Regions from separate parts of the Streptococcus sp. SR4 genome, predicted to be linked through region 3. Evidence: predicted binding sites of a transcription regulator. Region 3 holds the regulator's gene; each other region holds the start of a gene.
What was found. The regulator HrcA, encoded in region 3, represses chaperone genes, less so after heat shock. The targets are predictions, from matches to a motif close to TTAGCACTCNNNNNNNNNGAGTGCTAA.
Positions count from the first base shown of each region.

Region 1: HMPREF1519_RS05480 (ATP-dependent Clp protease ATP-binding subunit) is a predicted target of HrcA. The motif match lies at 1,531-1,557, and genes of this name have one in related genera.
Region 2: groES (co-chaperone GroES) is a predicted target of HrcA. The motif match lies at 1,522-1,548, and genes of this name have one in related genera.

Region 1 is NZ_AZYW01000047.1:6,044-9,332, reverse strand. Features, by position in the region: gene HMPREF1519_RS05490 (DUF1797 family protein) at 163-393, opposite strand; gene argF (ornithine carbamoyltransferase) at 462-1,442, opposite strand; gene HMPREF1519_RS05480 (ATP-dependent Clp protease ATP-binding subunit) at 1,685-3,289, shown strand, end outside.
Region 2 is NZ_AZYW01000007.1:143,029-146,317, reverse strand. Features, by position in the region: gene HMPREF1519_RS01145 (ABC transporter substrate binding protein) at 1-630, shown strand, start outside; gene HMPREF1519_RS01140 (ABC transporter ATP-binding protein) at 630-1,433, shown strand; gene groES (co-chaperone GroES) at 1,601-1,888, shown strand; gene groL (chaperonin GroEL) at 1,933-3,289, shown strand, end outside.
Region 3 is NZ_AZYW01000029.1:24,413-27,701, reverse strand. Features, by position in the region: gene dnaK (molecular chaperone DnaK) at 1-1, opposite strand, end outside; gene grpE (nucleotide exchange factor GrpE) at 87-611, opposite strand; gene hrcA (heat-inducible transcriptional repressor HrcA) at 650-1,684, opposite strand; gene HMPREF1519_RS03825 (glycoside hydrolase family 73 protein) at 1,877-2,458, opposite strand; gene HMPREF1519_RS03820 (M15 family metallopeptidase) at 2,455-3,252, opposite strand; gene HMPREF1519_RS03815 (histidine phosphatase family protein) at 3,239-3,289, opposite strand, start outside.

The sequences.
Region 1 (3,289 bases), on a different contig from region 3:
GACGACACCACGCCAAAAGCTTTGCCAATGAGTTGAAACACTGACTGTTTTGACAAGCCATACAAGCATCACCCCATGCTTTCATCCTGATAAAAATGCCTGAAACTCGATAGTTTCAGGCATTCTGATTTTTGGAACCTTGTAAAGTTCCAAAATAATTTATTAGTAAAGCAAATCGTAGATTTCCATTGCAATCAAGTCGATACTATCAAATGAATAAGATTCACGTGCTTCAACGTCACGCAATGTGAAAACTGGACCATTTTCAGGATCGTTGCTAAATGATACTTCGGCAACAACCACTCCTTCACGTTCAAAATTACGTTTCAAATTACCACCATCAGCCGCCATCATTTCAAGACGGTTAATGATTCTCACCAAATGTGATTCCATGTTATTTCTCCTATTAATTGTGTATTTCTTACTTATTTTATCACACTTATGGGAAAAATGGGGGAATTTTAAATATTTTTCAAGGAATTGTACATAATGGCCTTGATAGAATGCATACGATTCTCAGCTTCTTGGAAGATGATATCACTGTATTTTTGGAAGACTTGATCGGTGATTTCTAACTCTGCCAAACCATATTTGTCATAGATTTCTTGCCCAATTTGGGTATTGAGATCATGAAAAGCTGGGAGACAGTGCATAACGATGACATCTGGATTTTCCGTCTTGGCAAGTAGGTCTGCATTAATTTGATAAGGCAGGAGTAAATCAATACGAGATTTAAAGTCTACTTCTTCACCCATAGATACCCAGACATCCGTATAAAGCATATCCACTCCCTTGACCTCTGAAATATCATCTGTAATGGTTAAATCGGCACCATTATTATGTTTCTGAGCTAGGGCTACAATCTCATCTTCGGGTTGCAGCACCTCTGGGGCAATAATCTTGACATTAACGCCTAAAATAGCCGAAGTGACCAAAAGTGAGTTGGCCGTATTATTTCTACCATCTCCAATATAGGCGATGGTCAAACCTTCCAAACTACCAAAACGCTCCTTCAAAGTCATGAAATCCGCAATCATTTGCGTTGGATGCCAGGTATCCGTCAAACCATTCCAGACCGGAACACCTGAGTACTTAGCCAACTCTTCGACATCTTCTTGCTTAAAACCACGGTATTCGATTCCATCAAACATAGAACCAAGCACCTTGGCTGTATCAACTACAGATTCTTTTTTACCTAACTGAATGTCTCCAGCACCAAGGTAGGTCACATTCATACCTAGGTCCTGACCAGCCACTGTAAAAGCTGAGCGAGTTCTTGTAGATGTTTTTTCAAAAATCAGGGCAATATTTAAGCCATCTAAATATTTATGCGGAATTCTTTCCTTCTTTAGCTGTTTAAATTTTATAGATAAATCGATTAACTCCTCAAGTTCCTGCTTGGTAAAGTCGATTTCTTTCAAAAATGATTTAGCTTGTGTCATAGGTATCTCTCTTTCGTTCTGAATAATATAAAAACATTATATAATATTTATACATTTTAAACAAGCGTTTTTGAATTAAAATTCAATGTTAGCACTCTTATTAATAGAGTGCCAAACCTAGATGCTTTTTACTTGCAATCTACCTTCCGCATGCTATAATGGAGTCATAGATTTGACCTTTTTTGACCAAGATTGTTTTCAATAAAGGTCTTTCCCAATTCAGATAGAAAAGAGGTACTGATATGCTCTGTCAAAACTGTAACCTTAATGAAGCTAGTATTCATTTGTATACCAATGTAAACGGTAATCAGCAACAAGTTGACCTCTGTCAAAATTGTTATAAAATCATGAAATCTGACCCAGAGAACCCCCTCAATCAATTCAATCAAACAGGAGGTTCAAACTTCTTCGATGATTTCTTCAGCGACCTAAATAACTTCCGTTCTTCTAACGGCGATCTTCCCAATACACCTCCAACACAAGAAGGTGGTAACCGAGGAAACGGTGGCAATACACAAGGGCCAGGCCGTCCAGGAGGACCACGCCAACAAGCTCCTCAACAGCCACAAGGTCTTCTTGAAGAGTTCGGCATTAACATCACTGACATCGCTCGTCGTGGAGACATTGATCCTGTTATTGGTCGTGACGAGGAAATCATTCGTGTCATCGAAATTCTTAACCGCCGTACCAAGAACAACCCCGTCCTCATCGGTGAACCCGGTGTCGGTAAGACTGCTGTTGTTGAAGGCCTAGCTCAAAAAATCGTTGACGGTAGCGTGCCACAAAAACTCCAAGGCAAACAAGTCATCCGTCTTGATGTGGTCAGCCTGGTTCAAGGGACTGGTATTCGTGGCCAATTTGAAGAACGCATGCAAAAACTCATGGAAGAAATTCGTCAACGTCAGGATGTTATCCTATTTATTGATGAAATCCATGAAATCGTAGGAGCTGGTAATGCTGGTGATGGCAATATGGATGCTGGAAACATCCTAAAACCTGCTCTTGCTCGTGGAGAACTTCAACTGGTCGGAGCAACAACACTCAACGAATACCGCATCATCGAAAAAGATGCCGCCCTAGAGCGTCGTATGCAACCAGTTAAGGTTGACGAACCAACGGTTGAGGAAACCATCACTATTTTGCGTGGTATTCAACCTAAATATCAGGACTACCACCACGTCAAATATACAGACGAAGCGATTACTGCAGCTGCAGAATTGTCCAACCGCTACATTCAAGACCGCTTCTTGCCAGACAAGGCCATCGACCTCCTCGATGAAGCTGGTTCGAAGATGAATTTGACCCTCAATTTTGTTGATCCTAAAGATATCGACAAACGTTTGATTGAGGCTGAAAACCTCAAGGCTCAAGCTACTCGTGACGAAGACTTTGAAAAAGCTGCCTATTTCCGTGATCAAATTGCCAAATACAAGGAAATGCAAAAACAAACCATCAAAGACCAAGATATGCCTGTCATCACAGAAAAACATATCGAAGCCATTGTGGAACAAAAAACCAATATTCCTGTCGGTGATTTGAAAGAAAAAGAACAATCACAACTTCTTAGTCTTGCTGATGATCTTAAATCACATGTTATTGGACAAGATGCCGCAGTTGATAAGATTGCCAAAGCCATCCGCCGTAATCGTGTTGGATTGGGTGCACCAAATCGCCCAATTGGTAGCTTCCTCTTCGTAGGTCCTACAGGAGTCGGTAAAACTGAACTCTCTAAACAATTGGCGATTGAACTCTTTGGTTCAGCTGACAGTATGATTCGTTTCGACATGTCAGAATACATGGAAAAACACGCCGTTGCCAAATTAGTCGGTGCCCCTCCAGGATATGTC
Region 2 (3,289 bases), on a different contig from region 3:
ATTACCTTAACAGGGCTCTATTCAGTTAACCTTTTGGTTCTTGGAAGTGCCAATGTCTCTCTTTCAGGACACAATACGCTTGTGACTATGGTGATGGATCTTGGTCTATCTAAGCTGAATGGTGTGATTCTATTAGGACTGATTTTTGTTAGTCTGGTAGTACTTATGTTGGTTGTTCTCCTTAATACACAGGTTGGACTTGCTCTTCGTGCAACAGGTGATAACCTTGCCATGGGTGAAGCCAATGGTATCAAGGTTGACCGTATGAAGATTCTTGGCTACATGATTTCCAATGGTTTGATTGCCCTATCAGGTGCCCTCCTAGCTCAAAACAATGGCTATGCGGATATGAATATGGGTACTGGTACAATCGTAAATGGCTTGGCTGCAATCATCTTGGCTGAGGTTATCGTCAAGTATCTACCACTTGGCAAACGCCTCTGGTCAATTGTCGTAGGAGCTGTTCTCTACCGTTTGGTCTTGGTTATTATCCTTGCCATGAACGTTGATGCTCAAATGTTGAAATTGGCTTCAGCCATCTTGCTTGCTATCATCCTTTATGTGCCAGAAGTACGACAAAAACTGAAAATCAGACCTAACAAATCCTTGACTCCAGGAGGTGACAAGTAATGGCTTTACTTAGTTTACAACAGATTCATAAAACCTTTGAAAAAGGCACGGTCAATGAAAATCACGTCCTTCGTGGTTTGGATCTCGACATTGAACAGGGAGATTTTATCTCTGTTATTGGGGGAAATGGTGCTGGTAAATCAACCTTGATGAATTCAATTGCTGGTGTTCTTAGCATTGATGAGGGGGATATCTTGTTGGAGGGGCAATCTATTAAGAAAGCATCTGTAGATGAGCGCTCTAAAGACATTAGCCGTGTTTTCCAAGATCCTCGAATGGGGACAGCGACAAACCTTTCTATCGAAGAAAATATGGCGATTGCCTATCGTCGTGGTAAGAAACGTAGCTTTTTTAAAAAGTCTATCACTGAAAGCGAACGTCAAGTCTTCAAGGAAGCCTTGGTAGATCTTGGTCTTGGTCTTGAGAATCGTATGAAGACCGATGCTAATTTCTTGTCAGGTGGACAACGTCAGGCCTTGACACTTGCTATGGCAACCTTGGTTCGTCCAAAAATCTTGCTTTTGGATGAACATACAGCAGCACTAGATCCTAAGACAAGTGACATGGTCATGAATTTGACACGTAAGATTGTTGAAGAACAAGAATTGACAACCCTTATGATTACCCATAATATGGAACATGCTATCGAATATGGGAACCGTCTGGTCATGCTCTATCATGGTAAAATCGTCGTCGATGTGCGAGGTGAAGAAAAGAAAAATCTCACTGTTGCAGAACTTATGGACCTCTTCCACAAAAATAGTGGACAAGTCCTCAATGATGATGCCTTGGTGCTCGGTTAACAAACAAAAAAAGAAACTATCCAAAGTTCAGGTTTTGGGTAGTTTTTTCTTGACTATTTTTGACCAAGTGCTAAAATAAATATATGGATTAGCACTCATGGTTTATGAGTGCTAAAAATAACGTTTCACACGTTACTAATAATAAATAACATTTGGAGGTAATTGGTATGGCATTGAAACCATTGGGTGATCGTATCGTTGTCCGTTTTGAAGAAACAGAAGAAAAAACAGCTAGTGGCTTTGTATTGGCAGGAGCTAGTCATGAAGCTACAAAGACTGCTGAGGTTTTGGCAGTAGGTGAAGGAATCCGTACTCTTACTGGTGAATTGATTGCACCTAGTGTTGCAGCAGGCGATAAAGTCCTTGTTGAAAATGGTGCAGGTGTCAATGTTAAAGACGGAGATGATTCCGTTTCAATTATCCGTGAAGCAGATATTTTAGCAGTACTAGCTTAGGTCTATGCTAATCAGATATAAAGTAAGATAAAGAAGGAGTAACTATGGCAAAAGATATTAAGTTTTCATCAGATGCACGCGCAGCAATGGTCCGTGGTGTTGATACTTTGGCTGATACAGTTAAGGTAACGCTTGGTCCTAAAGGTCGTAACGTGGTTTTGGAAAAAGCTTTTGGCTCACCTCTTATCACTAATGATGGTGTGACAATTGCTAAAGAAATTGAACTCGAAGATCACTTTGAAAATATGGGTGCTAAGCTCGTCAGCGAAGTGGCTTCAAAAACGAATGATATTGCCGGTGACGGAACAACGACAGCTACTGTTTTGACACAGGCTATCGTCCGTGAAGGTCTTAAAAATGTAACGGCTGGTGCTAATCCAATCGGTATCCGTCGTGGGATTGAAGCAGCTGTAGCTACAGCTGTGGAAGAGCTTAAAGCCATTGCACAACCAGTTGCTAATAAAGAAGCTATTGCCCAAGTCGCAGCGGTATCATCTCGTTCTGAAAAAGTTGGTGAATACATTTCAGAAGCTATGGAACGTGTGGGTAATGACGGTGTTATCACTATTGAAGAGTCTCGTGGTATGGAGACAGAACTCGAAGTGGTTGAAGGTATGCAGTTTGACCGTGGTTATCTTTCTCAGTACATGGTTACTGATAATGAAAAAATGGTCGCTGACCTTGAAAATCCATTTATCCTTGTGACTGACAAGAAAATTTCAAATATTCAGGATGTCCTTCCACTCTTGGAAGAAGTGCTTAAGACAAGCCGTCCACTCTTGATCATTGCTGATGATGTGGATGGTGAAGCTCTTCCTACACTTGTTCTTAACAAGATTCGTGGAACTTTCAATGTCGTTGCTGTTAAGGCACCTGGCTTTGGTGACCGTCGTAAAGCGATGTTGGAAGACATTGCCGTATTGACAGGAGCAACTGTCATTACTGAAGATCTTGGTCTTGAACTTAAGGATGCAACTATGGCAGCACTTGGTCAAGCTTCGAAAGTAACTGTGGATAAAGATAGCACAGTTATCGTTGAAGGTGCAGGAAGCACAGAAGCGATTGCTAACCGTGTTAACCTCATCAAGTCTCAATTGGAAACAACAACATCTGAATTTGACCGTGAAAAACTTCAAGAACGTTTGGCTAAATTGTCAGGTGGGGTTGCAGTTGTTAAGGTTGGTGCGGCCACTGAAACAGCCCTTAAAGAAATGAAACTTCGTATCGAAGATGCCCTTAACGCTACTCGTGCCGCTGTTGAAGAAGGTATCGTAGCAGGTGGTGGTACAGCCCTTGTTAACGTCATTGCTAAGGTTGCTGAACTTGATCTTGAAGGTGACGACGCTACAGGACGTAACATTGTCCTCCGTGCCTTGGAAGAACCAGTTCGTCAAATTGCTT
Region 3 (3,289 bases):
TATGTTTTTCCCCTTTTTACTTTAATTTCTATTTTGCTTTTTTATCTTTCATTCATAGTTTTCTGTCATTTCGGACAAGTTTTCAATTAATTATATACAACTACCATAGCTGGGCGTAAGACGCGTTCATGGAGTTTATACCCTTTTTGGAAAACTTGTGCAATCGTGTCTGCTGGATGTTCATCATCTGCAGGCATTGTTTGAATTGCCATATGGAAGTTATGATCGAAATCACCATCTGCTGGAATTTCTTCAATCCCTTCCTCTTTAAGAGCATGCACTAAACTTTCTTGCACCATTTCCAAACCTTTTTTGACATCATCAGTCAAGCCCTCAACGGCAAGAGCACGTTCAAGGTTATCAAGTGATGGCAAAATCGCTTTTGCCAAATCTTGGCTACGATACTTTTGCAATTGTTGACGTTCTTCATTAGCACGGCGCTGAATATTTTGCATTTCTGCATGAGCACGAAGGTATTTGTTTTCAAATTCTTCGGCACGCGCTTGTGCTTCTTCAAGTTCAGAAGGTTCACTTACTTCCTCTACAACTTCTTCAGTTGTCTCAGTAGCTTCCTCTTCTTTCACTTCTTCTTTTTTAATATCTTCAGTCAAGGCATACACCTCTTTCTATACTTTTTAAACGTTATATCTTAGCTAACTTCGTAATGGTTACTATTGAGGTAACGGTAATAATCCGTCAACTTCATAACCAAAACCCTACTAATAACATTGACCAAACTAACCATGCGTCGGTAATCCATCTCAACCGGTCCAATCACATGCATGAGTGCCATTCCACGATATGGAATCAGGAATTTATGACTCATAACCGTGACATTTTCAAGTGCTTCTTCAGTTGATTCTGCAACCGAAATCTTGGTAACTTCATCATCGGAAATAGCTGATCGAAGCTCCAACGCCACGTGTTGTGGATTGTCCAAAAATTGATAGGTTTTTAAGTCGGCATAGGTCAATGATGCAACCTTACCTTCGATGAAAATCAATTCCTTAAAAAGTTGTGAAAAGATATAATCAAACAAATCTAGAACATTATCTGTTATCTTGAAATACTTTTGCACAATCTGAGGAATCTCAGTTCTCAATCGGTAATGGATATCTAAGACAGTATTTCCCAAAAAACGTTCCTGAACAAGCTTATGAAGAATTTCCAAATCACTTGACAAGAAATTCTTTGGAATAGCAAACTGAACTGTCACAGGCTTAGATTCGTCTAGAGTTAGAACCGCTAAAGCATCGTGATTGGATAGTTGAACAATATCAAATCCAGTCAGACGTTGTCGTGTCGGCTCTACATCTTGAATCACTGCTGTACATCCTGTCATTTCTGCCAGCAGCTTTGCCGCTGCATCCAAGATATCCTCAAGTTTAAAGGCTTCAAAGTCGAAGGCCTTGACCACTTGATAAACATCTTGTTGATCAATCGTATCAAGATTCAAAGAGTTAGCGACAAAATACTGGAAACCTGCTCGGCTTGGCATGCGTCCACTAGAAGTATGGGCCTTTTCAAGATATCCCATTTTCTCTAGCTTGGCCATGTCATTACGAATGGTCGCTGAACTCGAATCAATTGATTCTTGTAATGCTTTAGAACCAACCGGTTCATGTGTACGAGTGAACATCTCAACTATCAAATTCAAAATAGTGTTTTGCCTTTGCGTAATCACGATGTCACCTCATTTCTATTTATTAGCACTCTAATACATCGACTGCTAACTTATGATTCTATTATACACCTAAACTTGAACATGTCAACCCAAAAAACCAAAAAAATTAGCACTCTTTTTGTATGAGTGCTAAAAATACATCTTAAGACCTAGAAAAGCAAAAAAGAGCACCTCAGAGGTACTCTAATCTTATCAATCATATTTTGACAAATGATAGGTCTCAATAATAGATATGAGGTGTTTGGCATAATCTGGATCACTGCTAAATCTCGCAGCTTGTAGTTTTTCTGCCGCAACTTTATAACTAGTCGTTCCTGCCACCTCTTTATAGGTCGACTCGCCCCATGTTCCTTGGCGAAGTTCTTCTAAATAAGTCATCATAGAACTTGACCAATCCTTAAAAACTGCAAAATCCACCTTTTGGTATTGCCACTTCCCTTTACTGTAGATACTATCCTTTAAACGAATACGTTCTTGACCTGGCTGAGCAGGGAGACTGTAGATGTTATGATATTTAACAGATAAAAGACTGCTACCATAATTTGACTCATATGCAGCTTGACTAAGGAGAATAGACGCAGGTACACCATAGTTTTTAGACATCTTTTGAGCTGTTGGAGCTAAGGTCTCAATAAATTCTTGCTGTGTGTAAGCAACCTTTACCGCACGCGCATTATCATCTGTAGAGGCATGAAGAATCAAAGGTAAGAGAATACCTAAAGCAAAAACAACAACTAAGGTAATGAAGGCTTTTAGTTTAAAACGTCGTCTCACTTAGCTTTCTCCTTTAATAATGCCAAATATTCCTCCAAAGTAAGATTATGTTCAGTCATATACTCTGCTGACTCTTTACCAACATAGCGGAAATGCCAATCCTCGTAGCCTACACCCGTTGACGATGTTTTACCATCTGGAAAACGAAGAACAAAGCCATATTTCGGCGCCAACTCTTTGACTTTAGCTACTGTATCTGGATCTGCTTCATTTAAGCTATCTACAGTACTCATATCAATCGCAAGACCTGTTTGGTGTTCACTCGCTCCTGGTGGTTGTGAATAGGTTTGAACCTTTTTCTCCGCCTGAGACTCCGTCAAACTTGGGTCAGCAGCCATTTCCTGTTGAACATAACTGTTATAAAGTTCAGTCTGATAAGCAACACTACGATAACCTGATATCAAGTGGTAACTTGGATCAATTTCTTGAGCAGCTGCTAAAAACTCCTTCACATTCTTAGCAATTCTTGCATCTACAGAAACACCATCGACATCAGCAATCTCAGGGTTAAGTTCTTTAGACTTATTATCTCGATTTACCAAAAGCAATTCCCAGTCTTTAGGCGATACATCAGGTAGTCCCTTTGTATCCTTGCTTTGAGTCGCATCGGTAGCTTGTTTACTACTTTTTGTTACTGACAATCCATTGGTTTGTTGGACTGTACGACTGACACCAAATACTGAATAAAGTCCTGCTACAACTAAAAGAACTGCAATCAAGACACTACTGATAACCAAAAACCAGTTGGTTTGCTTTTTCGCCTGACGGCGACTTGGATAGTTATTTTTTACCATTTTCTTTTTCTATTATCTCTCGCCCAACCTGACGATA